DNA from 2 places in the Sphingomonas sp. SORGH_AS_0789 genome. Region 1 is predicted to be linked to the other one. Evidence: riboswitches for the same ligand, from Rfam matches in the RefSeq annotation. Region 1 holds a riboswitch; the other holds the start of a gene.

Region 1 (5,217 bases):
CTGGCCGGGCGCGAGGGCCTGCTCTTCACGACGGATGCCGACAGTACGCCGCAGTCCGACTGGATCGCGGCGGGTCGTCGGGGGCTGAGCCAGGCGGAGGTCGTCGCCGGGCGGATCCAGCGGGTCGATGCCGCATCCGATCCGCAGCAAAGCCGTATCGAGCATTATTATGACCGATTGCACCGATATCGCCGGGCCATCGACCCGGTGCCATGGGAGGCGCGGGACACGCATCATTTCGGCGGCGGGGCCAATATCGCGATACGCGCCTCCGCCTATCGCGCGCTGGGCGGGTTCCTGCCGATCCCGTCGGGAGAGGACGCCCGCTTGCTCGACGATGCCGCGCGCGCCGGGCTGCGCGTCCGTCGGGACGCGGCGATGATCGTGGAGACCTCGTCCCGCCGACAGGGTCGTATCGGCGGCGGGCTTGCCGGCCAATTGCTGGCGCTGGATCAGGGCGAGCCGCCGCGCATGGCCGATCCGCGCGGGGCGGCCTGGCAATGGCGCGCCCAGGCGGCCGCGCGGCAAAGCTTCGCCATGATCGACCGGGTCGACCGGCGCATCGCGCTCGGCGAGCGGCTGGGCCTTTCGGCGGACCATGTCCTGGGCGTCGCGCGCGATTGCCCCAATGCGGAGGCGTTCGCGATGCGGATCGTCCCGGCACCGGCCGTTCATTCCGGCCAAGTGTCGCTGTCGGACGCCGAAGATCTTCTTACGGAACTGGAGAGCCGATGGTGCGAGATTGCGGCATGACCGCCATGGCCGACGAAATGCGAAACGCGATTGCCGCTATGGGCTGGGCCGAGCATCCCCCGGGTGATCCCCTAACGGTCGAGGACCATGTCGCGCTGCTGGCCCGGCTCTATGACATCGGCCGGCGCGATCTGCCGCTCGGACGGTTGGTCGAGGGCCATGTCGATGCGGTGCAGATCGTGCGCCGCTACGGATCGGCGGCGCAGGTGGAACGGCTCAGCGGGTTACTGGCGCAGGGGGCGACATTGGGCGTCTGGAATGCCGGACTGGCGGGCGAGCCCCTGCGGCTGGACGGCGAGCGGTTGACCGGGGGCAAGAGCCATGCCTCGGGCGCCGGGGTGCTGAGCCACGCGCTGGTCACGGCGGACACGATCGAGGGGGTGCAACTGCTGCTGCTCGATCTGGCGCGGGTCGCGCCGGTGATCGACCGCGACTGGTGGCGGGTGACGGGCATGCAGCGGTCCGAAACGCATCTGGTCCGCTGGCGGGACGGCGTCATCGCGCAGGACGACCGGATCGGCGCGCCGAACCTCTATGCGCGCGAGCCCTTTTTCAGCGGCGGGGCGCTGCGGTTCGCGGCGGTCCATGCCGGGGGCGTGGCCGGGCTGTGCGACCTGACTCGCCGCCATCTGGTCGAGGCGGGGCGCGCCGACGATCCGTTCCAGTCGGCCCGGCTCGCGCGGTTGTTCGCGCTGGCGGAGGTGGCGGCGGCCATCGTGCGGCGCACGGCGCGATGCTGGTTCGGGGAGGAGGTCGAAGAGGCGCGGCTGGCGCGGGTCGCGGCTGCGCGCATGGCGGTGGCGGACGCGGCCGAGCAGGCGATCGTGATCGCTCGGGAGGCGGTGGGGCTGGCGGGGCAGTTCCTCACCCATCCGCTCTCCGCGATGCTGGCCGATCTGGCGGTCTATCTGCGCCAGCCCATGCCCGACGCCCAACGCCTTCGGGTCGGGCAGGCGGTGGCGCAGGGGTTGCTGGAGCTGTCGCTGTGAGGCTGGACCTCAACGACGTCCGCAGGGCCGTCATCGTCGCGCCGCATCCCGATGACGAGATCATCGGGGTGGCGGGGCTGATCCAGGCGCTGCGGCGGCGGGGGAGCGGGGTTTGGGTCGTCGTGGTCAGCGACGGCGCCGCCTCGCATCCCGGCAGCCAGACATGGCCCGCCGTGCGTCTGATCGCCGCGCGCGAGCGGGAAAGCCGCCATGCGCTGCGCCGTCTGGGCGTCCGGAGCGACCGGGTGACGTTCCTCGGTCTGCCCGATGGTGGATTGATGGCGGAGGGCGATCCTTGCCGCGAGCGGCTGCACCGGGCGCTCCGGAAACATCGGGGCATGGACCTGCTGGTCGGGCCCGCCGCCACGGATGCCCATCCCGATCACCGGGCGGTCGCGACCGCGCTTGGCCGTTTTCGCTTTGGCGGGCGGCGTCTGACCTATCAGGTCTGGCCGCCGCAAAAGCGGCTGGCGGCGCGGAGCCGGACCGTCCCGATCCCCGGCGGCGCGGCGGCGAAGCGCGCGCTGATCCGGGTGCATCGGACCCAGTTGGGCGCGATCACCGATGATCCCCAGGGCTTTTCGATCGCACGCCATGAACTCGCGACCTTTTCCCACCCGGTCGAGCGTTTCCTGCCGGTGAGGCGATGAAGGCGATCGACCTTGGCGGCTTTGCCGAGAAGTTCGCGGCGGACGACGACCCCTGGCGGACCTTCTCCAACCGGGACGAGGCGGTGAAGCGCCGGGCGATCCTGCATGCGCTGGGCCAGGGGCCATGGGGCAGGGTCCTGGAACTGGGCAGCGGCAATGGGTCGAACAGCCGCGCCATCGCGCGCCGCGCGCTTCGGCTCGACGCGACCGAGGGTACGGTCAAGGGCACCCGCCTGACGGCGCGGGCGATCGCTGCCTGGCCGCGAGCACGGGCAATACCGCTGGTCTTGCCCGCGCGGTTTCCGCGACGGGACTATGATGCGATCGTCATCGCCGAGCTGCTCTATTATCTTTCGCCCATCGCGATGCGGCATGTCGCGCATGGTGTCGCTGCGGCCTTGCGCCCCGGCGGGCGGCTGGTCCTCGCGCATCATCGCATCGACTATTACGACTTCGCGCAGCACGCCGCCGACATCCAGGAACGCTTCCTGCGGATGACCGGCATGACCTGGCAGGTCGAGACCATGCGCCGCCGGGCGCGCTGGCATGTCCTCGTCGCGCGGCGGTGCGACGCGGGGGCCCGGACGGGTCTTTCCTTCCGCCATCGATAATCATTTGCTTACGGGCCGTAAGCGCCTAGACGACGCCATCCCCGGGGAACCGCTGATGCGCGGTCGAGAGATGGGCAGCAGCCCATGACCCGCCGAACCTGATCCGGCTGATACCGGCGTAGGGAGGGTGGCGGTTCCTTCGTCGTCCTTCCGTGTGAAGTGGACGAGAGACGATGGCTGTTGAGATTTCGCGCGATCGCAAGACGATCCGATATGGTGCCCTGCTGCTGTCCGCCGCGTGGCTGGCGCCGCCCGGCGCGGCATCGGCGCAGCGAGCGACCGACGCGCCCGCCGATATTCGCGTGATCGGCCACCGCGATCCCGAGGGGCTGCTGCCCGACCAGACCGAACCCAAGGCGGTCAGCGAGATTTCCTCGGACTTCATCGTCAAGCAGGCCCCGACGCTGAACGCCTTTCAGCTGGTGAGCCTGCTGCCCGGCGCCAATGTCGCGTCCAGCGATCCCTATGGCCTGTCGACCAGTTCCAGCCTGACGCTGCGCGGTCTGGGGCAGGATGAGATCGGCGTGCTGATGGAGGGCGCGCCGCAGAACGACATCGGCTATTACTACGCCTATCCGTCGCAATTCGCCGATGCGGAGAATGTGCGGGCGATCCGGCTGGCCCAGGGGGCGGTCGATCTCGCCTCGCCGACCGTGGGCGGCACGGGCGGTCTGTTGTCGCTGTCGCTCGACGATCCCAAGGCGGCGCGCGGAATGCTCGCCGATCTGTCACTGGGGTCGTACAACATGCACCGGGCCTTTGTCCGGGTCGATACCGGGACGATCGGAAATACCGGGCTGAAGGCGTTCCTGTCCTATTCCAACACCCGCGCGGACAATTGGCGCGGCGCGGGCTATGATCTGCGCCAGCATGTCGATGCCAAGCTGCTGGGCGAATGGGGAAACGGGAACCGTGTCAGCCTGGCCCTGTCGTACAATGACGCCAATTCCTCCAGCTATGCCAGCCCAACCCTGGCCGATTGGCGCGCGCGGGGGCGGGGCTTCAACTATGATGCCGAGTATGTGCCGGGGGAAACCCGTTACTGGGAGCTGTACCGGGCGCCCTTCCGCAATCTCTATGCCTCGGCCCCCGTGCATCTGGTTCTGGGCGATCGGCTGACGCTGGACGCCACGACCTATCTCCAGTTCGGCTATGGCAATTCGCCCTATGGCACCCAGCTTGCGACCACCGGCAATTTCCTGGGCAGCGAAGAACTGGCGCAGCCGATCGCGCTACCCGGCGCGGCGAATGGGGTCGCGACGGTGCTGGGCAATTATACCGGCGATCAGATGCGGACCGGCCAGGTCGCCAGCCTGACGCTGCGCGCGGGCATGCACCGGCTGACCGCAGGCCTGTGGTTCGACTATGGCACCGACCGCGTCACCCAGACCTATACCGCCGTTGGCACCGACGGACGCCCGGCCGACCGCTGGGGCTATCGCAGCAAGGCGATCCGCACCGCCGATGGCCGCCTGCTCGCCTATGAGAACCAGCGCACCGTCACCGTGACGAAGAGCGTCTTCGTGGCCGACAGCATCGCGCTGAGCCCCAGGCTGACGGTCGATATCGGCTTCAAGGGCGTCAACCTGCTCCGCAACGGCCGCAATTACCTGCCCGGACCGCAGACCCGCGTGCGAAGCGACAGCTTCGCCGCCCTGCCGCGCGCCGCCGTCCATTATGATCTCGACGATCGACAGCAGGTCTTTGCCAACGTCACGACCAATTTCCGGACGCCCAACGAATTCACGCTGTACGACAGCTATGACGGCGGCGTGGTCTCGACGCGCGGCACGGACGCGTTGAAGAACGAATATTCGGTGTCGCAGGAAATCGGCTATCGCTATATCGGGCCCAGCCTTTCCGCCTCGGTGACCGGCTTCCACTACAAATTCCGCAACCGCCAGCTGGCGACCGTGGTCGACAATGGCGGGGCGCTGGTCAATTCGACGCTGAACGCGGGCGGACAGACGTCCTATGGCGTCGATGCCGAGATCGATTACCGTCCCGCCAGGGGCGTCAGCGTCTATGTCTCGGGCGAATATCTGCGCGCGCGGATCGATGACGATCTGCCGGTCGGCGGAGACTATCTGCCGACGCAGGGCAAGCGAGCGGTATCCAGCCCGACGCTCCAGTTCGGCGCCGGTGGCACCTATGACGATGGGCATCTGTTCGGCAGTATCGCGGGCAAATATGTCGGTCGCCAATATGCGACGT
Region 2 (5,217 bases), 1.7 Mb from region 1:
GCGAGCTGGACGGCACCATCCCGGTCGAGGATTTCCGCCACCGCGCGGTCTGGAACGACGACCGCTCGCGGATCGAGATGCACCTGGCCGCAATCCGCGACGTCGCCTTCACCATCGAGGGCCGCCCCTTCGCCATGGCCGCGGGCGAGACGATCCACACCGAGAACAGCCACAAATACGGCCCCCGCGACGCCAAGATCCTGCTGCGCGCTGGTGGCTGGACCCCGGTCGCACAATGGAGCGATCCGGACGATATGTTCGCGGTCTATCTGGCCGAGGCGCAATCGGTTCGTCTTGCTCCTTGAACGTTTCGTCGTATCGAATCGCGGTCTAACCGGACAGGTGAAAAGAGTTGCGTCTTTTCCTGGGGACGTAACGTTTCGCTTTTCGGTCGGGCGTTGGGCTTTACCCTGAAAAGTCTTCCCGCTTGACCCTCTTGCAAGTCCATCTGTTGGCAAAGATCCGACAGATAGACTTGCGAGGGTTCCATACCGGGAGGAGCATGATGACCGAAAGCGCACACCTGCTCGATGCATTCGACGCACGGGCCCAGCGCCGCGATCAACGACGCGCGTTCTTCAAGACGGCGATGGGCGCCGCCGCCGCCGGCGTCGCGGCCTTTACCCTGACCAGCAAGGCGGGGGCCCAGTCGACGATCACCGACGCGGATATCCTGAACTTCGCGTTGAACCTCGAATATCTCGAAGCGCAATTCTATGCCTTTGCCGCCAACGGCACCGGCCTCGCCTCCAGCCAGTTGACCGGCACGGGCACGCAAGGCGCGGTCACCGGCGGCAAAAAGGTGACGTTCACCGACCCGATCGTCGAGCAATATGCCCGCGAGATCGCGGCCGACGAAGCCGCGCATGTCGCGTTCCTGCGCACCGCGCTCGGCAACTCGGCGGTGGCGCAGCCCGCGATCAACATCTCAGGCGACGCGAACGGCGCGTTCACCGCAGCCGCACGCGCGTCGGGCGTGATCGACTCCAACGCGACCTTCGATCCTTACGCCTCGGACGAGAATTTCCTGCTCGGCGCCTACATCTTCGAGGATGTCGGCGTGACCGCCTATAAGGGGGCCTCGCCGCTGATCAGCAACAAGACCTTCCTCCAGGCCGCCGCCGGCATCCTGGCGGTCGAAGCCTATCACGCCGCGATCGTCCGCACGACGCTCTATGCCAAGGGTATCCAGACCCCGGCACTGATCACCGCGGCGGGCAAGATCTCGGACGCGCGCGACAGCCTGGACGGGACCACCGACCTGGATCAGGGCATTGCCGCGACCACGGTCGGCGGACAGCTGGTGTCCAACATCGTGCCGCTCGACTCCAACGGGATCGCGTTCAGCCGCACGCCGCAGCAGGTGCTGAACATCGTCTATCTCAACAAGGCGTCGGCCACGCTGGGCGGATTCTTCCCCGCCGGCGTCAACGGCACGCTGCGCGCCAGCGCGGCCAACTGATCCCCCCCTTTTCCTCGTTCCGAGAGGATTTTTCATCATGAGCGAAGAACGCTTCATTCTCGATGTGATCGAAGAGGCTTCGGCCAAGCGCCGGTCCGATCGTCGCCGTTTCATGCGTATGGCCGCCGGGGCCGGTGCGGTGGGCGGGCTGGCCATGCTGGGCGCCTGCGGCAGCGACGATAACGACGTCATCGTCCTGCCGACGCCCACCCCGACCGCGACGGCGGGTTCGGTCACCGACGCCGATGTCCTGAACTTCGCGCTTCAGCTGGAATATCTGGAGGCGCAATTCTACAGCTATGCCGCGTTCGGCGCGGGCCTGTCCGCCTCGCTTCAGGCCGGGACGGGGACGCAAGGCTCGGTCGCGACCAGCACCAGCGGACAGCCGCGCCAGGTCGCGTTTCAGGACCCGTTGGTGGCGCAATATGCCCGCGAGATCGCCTATGACGAGATCGCGCACGTCACCTTCCTGCGCAACGCCCTGGGCTCCAGCGCGGTGGCGCAGCCCGCGATCAACCTGTCGGGCGATGCCAATGGCGCCTTCACGGCGGCGGCGCGCGCGGCCGGGGTGATCGGGTCGACCGGAACCTTCGACCCCTATGCCTCGGACGAGAATTTCCTGCTCGCCGCCTATATCTTCGAGGATGTCGGCGTCACCGCTTATATGGGCGGTGTCACGCTGCTCTCCAACAAGACCTTTGTCGAGGCGGCGGCGGGCATCCACGCGGCCGAGGCCTATCATGCGGGGCTGGTCCGCTCGGTCCTGTATCGCAAGGGGCTGAGCACCACCGCCCTGCGCACGGCGGCGCAGCAGATTTCGGACGCGCGCGACAGCCTGGACGGCTCGTCCGATCTCGACCAGGGGATCGGTCCGAACACCGTCAACGGCCAGACGGTGTCCAACATCGTGCCCGCCGATTCCAACGCCGTCGCCTTTGTCCGCACGCCGCAGCAGGTGCTGAACGTCGTCTATCTCAACAAGGCGGCGGTGACCGGCGGCGGCTTCTTCCCGAGCGGCCTGAACGGCAATGTACGGACCAGCGCGGCCAGCGGCTGACGCATTGCTGTCCCGCAAAGGGTGATCGCCCCGGTCGGCCGCCAGCCCCTGGCCGACCGGGGCTTTCATGCGTCCGCCCGGGCGCGCGGGGCATTTCGGCGGAAAGCCCTTCTGCTTGGCGCGATTTGCGCTTATGCAGGGTCCATCCCCGGGGGAGCGCTGACCTGCGCTTGAGAGGGGGGCAAGAGCCCCCGACCCGCTGAACCTGATCCGGCTGACACCGGCGTAGGGAGGGAGCGGCCCCGTCTCTCATGGTCCGTTTCCTCCGCATGGAGTGGACTATGGCAGATATCCCCGCAAAGGCTGAAATTGGCGTCACCACCGGCCCCATTCGTGGGTCGAAGAAGATTCATGTCGGGCCCCTGGGCGTCGCGATGCGCGAAATCCATCTCGACCCGTCTTCGGGCGAGCCGCCCTTGCGCGTCTATGACACCAGCGGCCCCTATACCGATCCCAATGCGCGCATCGACATCATGGCGGGCCTGCCGCAAATCCGCCGCGACTGGATCGAGGCGCGCGGCGATGTCGAAGCCTATGACGGTCGCGAGATCCGCCCCGAGGACAATGGCCAGCTCGGCCCCGACCGTTCGGGCGGCGTGCCGCAATTCCCGCGCACCGGGCTGAACCGCCCGTTACGCGCCCGTGCAGGCATGAACGTCAGCCAGATGCACTATGCCCGCAAAGGCATCATCACGCCCGAGATGGAATATGTCGCGACCCGCGAGAATCTGGGCCGCGAGATGCTGCGCGAATATGTCCGCGACGGCGAGAGCTTCGGCGCTGCCATCCCCGATTACGTGACCCCCGAATTCGTCCGCGACGAAGTGGCGCGCGGCCGGGCGATCATCCCCAACAATATCAACCACCCCGAATCCGAACCGATGGCGATCGGCCGTAACTTCCTGGTCAAGATCAACGCCAATATCGGCAATTCGGCGGTCGCCTCGAACGTCGCGTCCGAGGTCGACAAGCTGGTCTGGTCGATCCGCTGGGGCGCGGACACGGTCATGGACCTGTCGACGGGGCGCAACATCCACGACACGCGCGAATGGATCATCCGCAACTCGCCGGTGCCGATCGGCACCGTCCCCATCTATCAGGCGCTGGAGAAGGTCGGCGGCATCGCCGAGGAACTGACCTGGGAAATCTTCCGCGACACGCTGATCGAACAGGCCGAGCAGGGCGTCGACTATTTCACCATCCATGCGGGTGTGCGCCTGCCCTATATCCCGCTGACCGCCAAGCGCGTGACCGGCATCGTGTCGCGCGGCGGCTCGATCATGGCGAAGTGGTGCCTGGCGCATCACAAGGAGTCGTTCCTCTACGAACGCTTCGACGAGATCACCGAGATCATGAAGGCCTATGACATCGCCTATTCGCTGGGCGACGGCCTGCGCCCCGGCGCGATCGCCGACGCCAATGACGAGGCGCAGTTCGCCGAGCTCTACACGCTGGGCGAGCTGACCAAGCGCGCCTGGGAACAGGACGTGCAGGTCATGATCGAGGGGCCGGGCCATGTGCCGATGCACAAGATCAAGCAGAATATGGACAAGCAGCTGGAGGCGTGCGGAGAGGCGCCCTTCTACACGCTCGGGCCGCTGACGACCGACATCGCGCCGGGTTACGACCATATCACCAGCGGCATCGGCGCGGCGATGATCGGGTGGTACGGCACGGCGATGCTCTGCTACGTCACGCCCAAGGAGCATCTGGGCCTGCCCGACCGCGACGACGTGAAGGTCGGCGTCGTGACCTACAAGCTGGCCGCCCATGCCGCCGATCTGGCCAAGGGGCACCCGGCCGCCAAGATGCGCGACGACGCGCTGAGCCGCGCCCGCTTCGAGTTCCGCTGGCGCGACCAGTTCAATCTGTCGCTCGACCCCGACACGGCGGAATCCTACCACGACCAGACGCTCCCGGCGGAGGGTGCCAAGACCGCGCATTTCTGTTCGATGTGCGGCCCGAAATTCTGCTCGATGAAGATCACGCAGGAAGTGCGCGAGTTCGCCGCCAAGCAGAATGCCCCGGTCGAAACCTTCGTCGCGGCGGAGGACGCCGAGGCGGGGATGCAGCAAATGAGCGAGAAATTCCGCGAGAAGGGCGGGGAGGTTTACCTGCCGGCGGAGTAACGAAAAGGGGCCGCACCCGGTAAGGATGCGGCCCCAATTCCCAGCCTCCGTTCAGCCTGAGCGAAGTCGAAGGCCATGGGAATTTCAGCTTAGGGGCATTCGGGCAGGCTCAACAAATTGTTGGGCTGCTCGCCATCGTTTTGCGTCTTCAGATACTTATTGCCTGCGGCTGAGCGGGCGACGATGACCCACGCCGATTGACCGCCTACCGATACGTAAAATTGCCACTGACCGGACTCGATCGCCGCAATGGCCTCTTCCTGCGTCAGTTTCCATCGGCTGGGAAAAGCGCCGCCGACATGCGAAATGCGCTCGTACGCGCTATATCGGCTGGTCTTGTTGATGCACTGAATTTGCGCTGTATTGGCCATCTTACATAGCTCCGCACGACCACCCAGGCATCGTGGCGGTTGACCTTGAGCTAACGGCCCCATAGATTCCCGAGGCTGACCACAGCACCGGCGGGGATGCCTGCCGTTTGTCAGGGCGGTCGCTGGAACGACCGCCCTGACTTGATGAAGAAATCATGAAACCGAGTCTTCGTCAATGCCGCTTCTCGCTTCTAGCGC

What was found. A riboswitch is a leader RNA that binds a small molecule or an ion and turns the genes downstream of it on or off. The one in region 1 is predicted to bind thiamine pyrophosphate.
Region 2: it holds a riboswitch for thiamine pyrophosphate, as region 1 does, so the genes downstream of both, thiC (phosphomethylpyrimidine synthase ThiC) here and QE360_RS15370 (TonB-dependent receptor domain-containing protein) in region 1, are expected to answer to the same signal.

The regions. Positions count from the first base shown of each region.
Region 1 is NZ_JAVIYV010000001.1:3,365,964-3,371,180, reverse strand. It holds gene QE360_RS15390 (glycosyltransferase) at 1-753, shown strand, start outside; gene QE360_RS15385 (acyl-CoA dehydrogenase) at 750-1,742, shown strand; gene QE360_RS15380 (PIG-L family deacetylase) at 1,739-2,392, shown strand; gene QE360_RS15375 (class I SAM-dependent methyltransferase) at 2,389-3,003, shown strand; TPP riboswitch at 3,036-3,145, shown strand; gene QE360_RS15370 (TonB-dependent receptor domain-containing protein) at 3,177-5,217, shown strand, end outside.
Region 2 is NZ_JAVIYV010000001.1:1,664,625-1,669,841, forward strand. It holds gene egtD (L-histidine N(alpha)-methyltransferase) at 1-305, shown strand, start outside; gene QE360_RS07725 (ferritin-like domain-containing protein) at 506-1,462, shown strand; gene QE360_RS07730 (ferritin-like domain-containing protein) at 1,500-2,519, shown strand; TPP riboswitch at 2,665-2,755, shown strand; gene thiC (phosphomethylpyrimidine synthase ThiC) at 2,801-4,648, shown strand; gene QE360_RS07740 (DUF3892 domain-containing protein) at 4,738-5,019, opposite strand.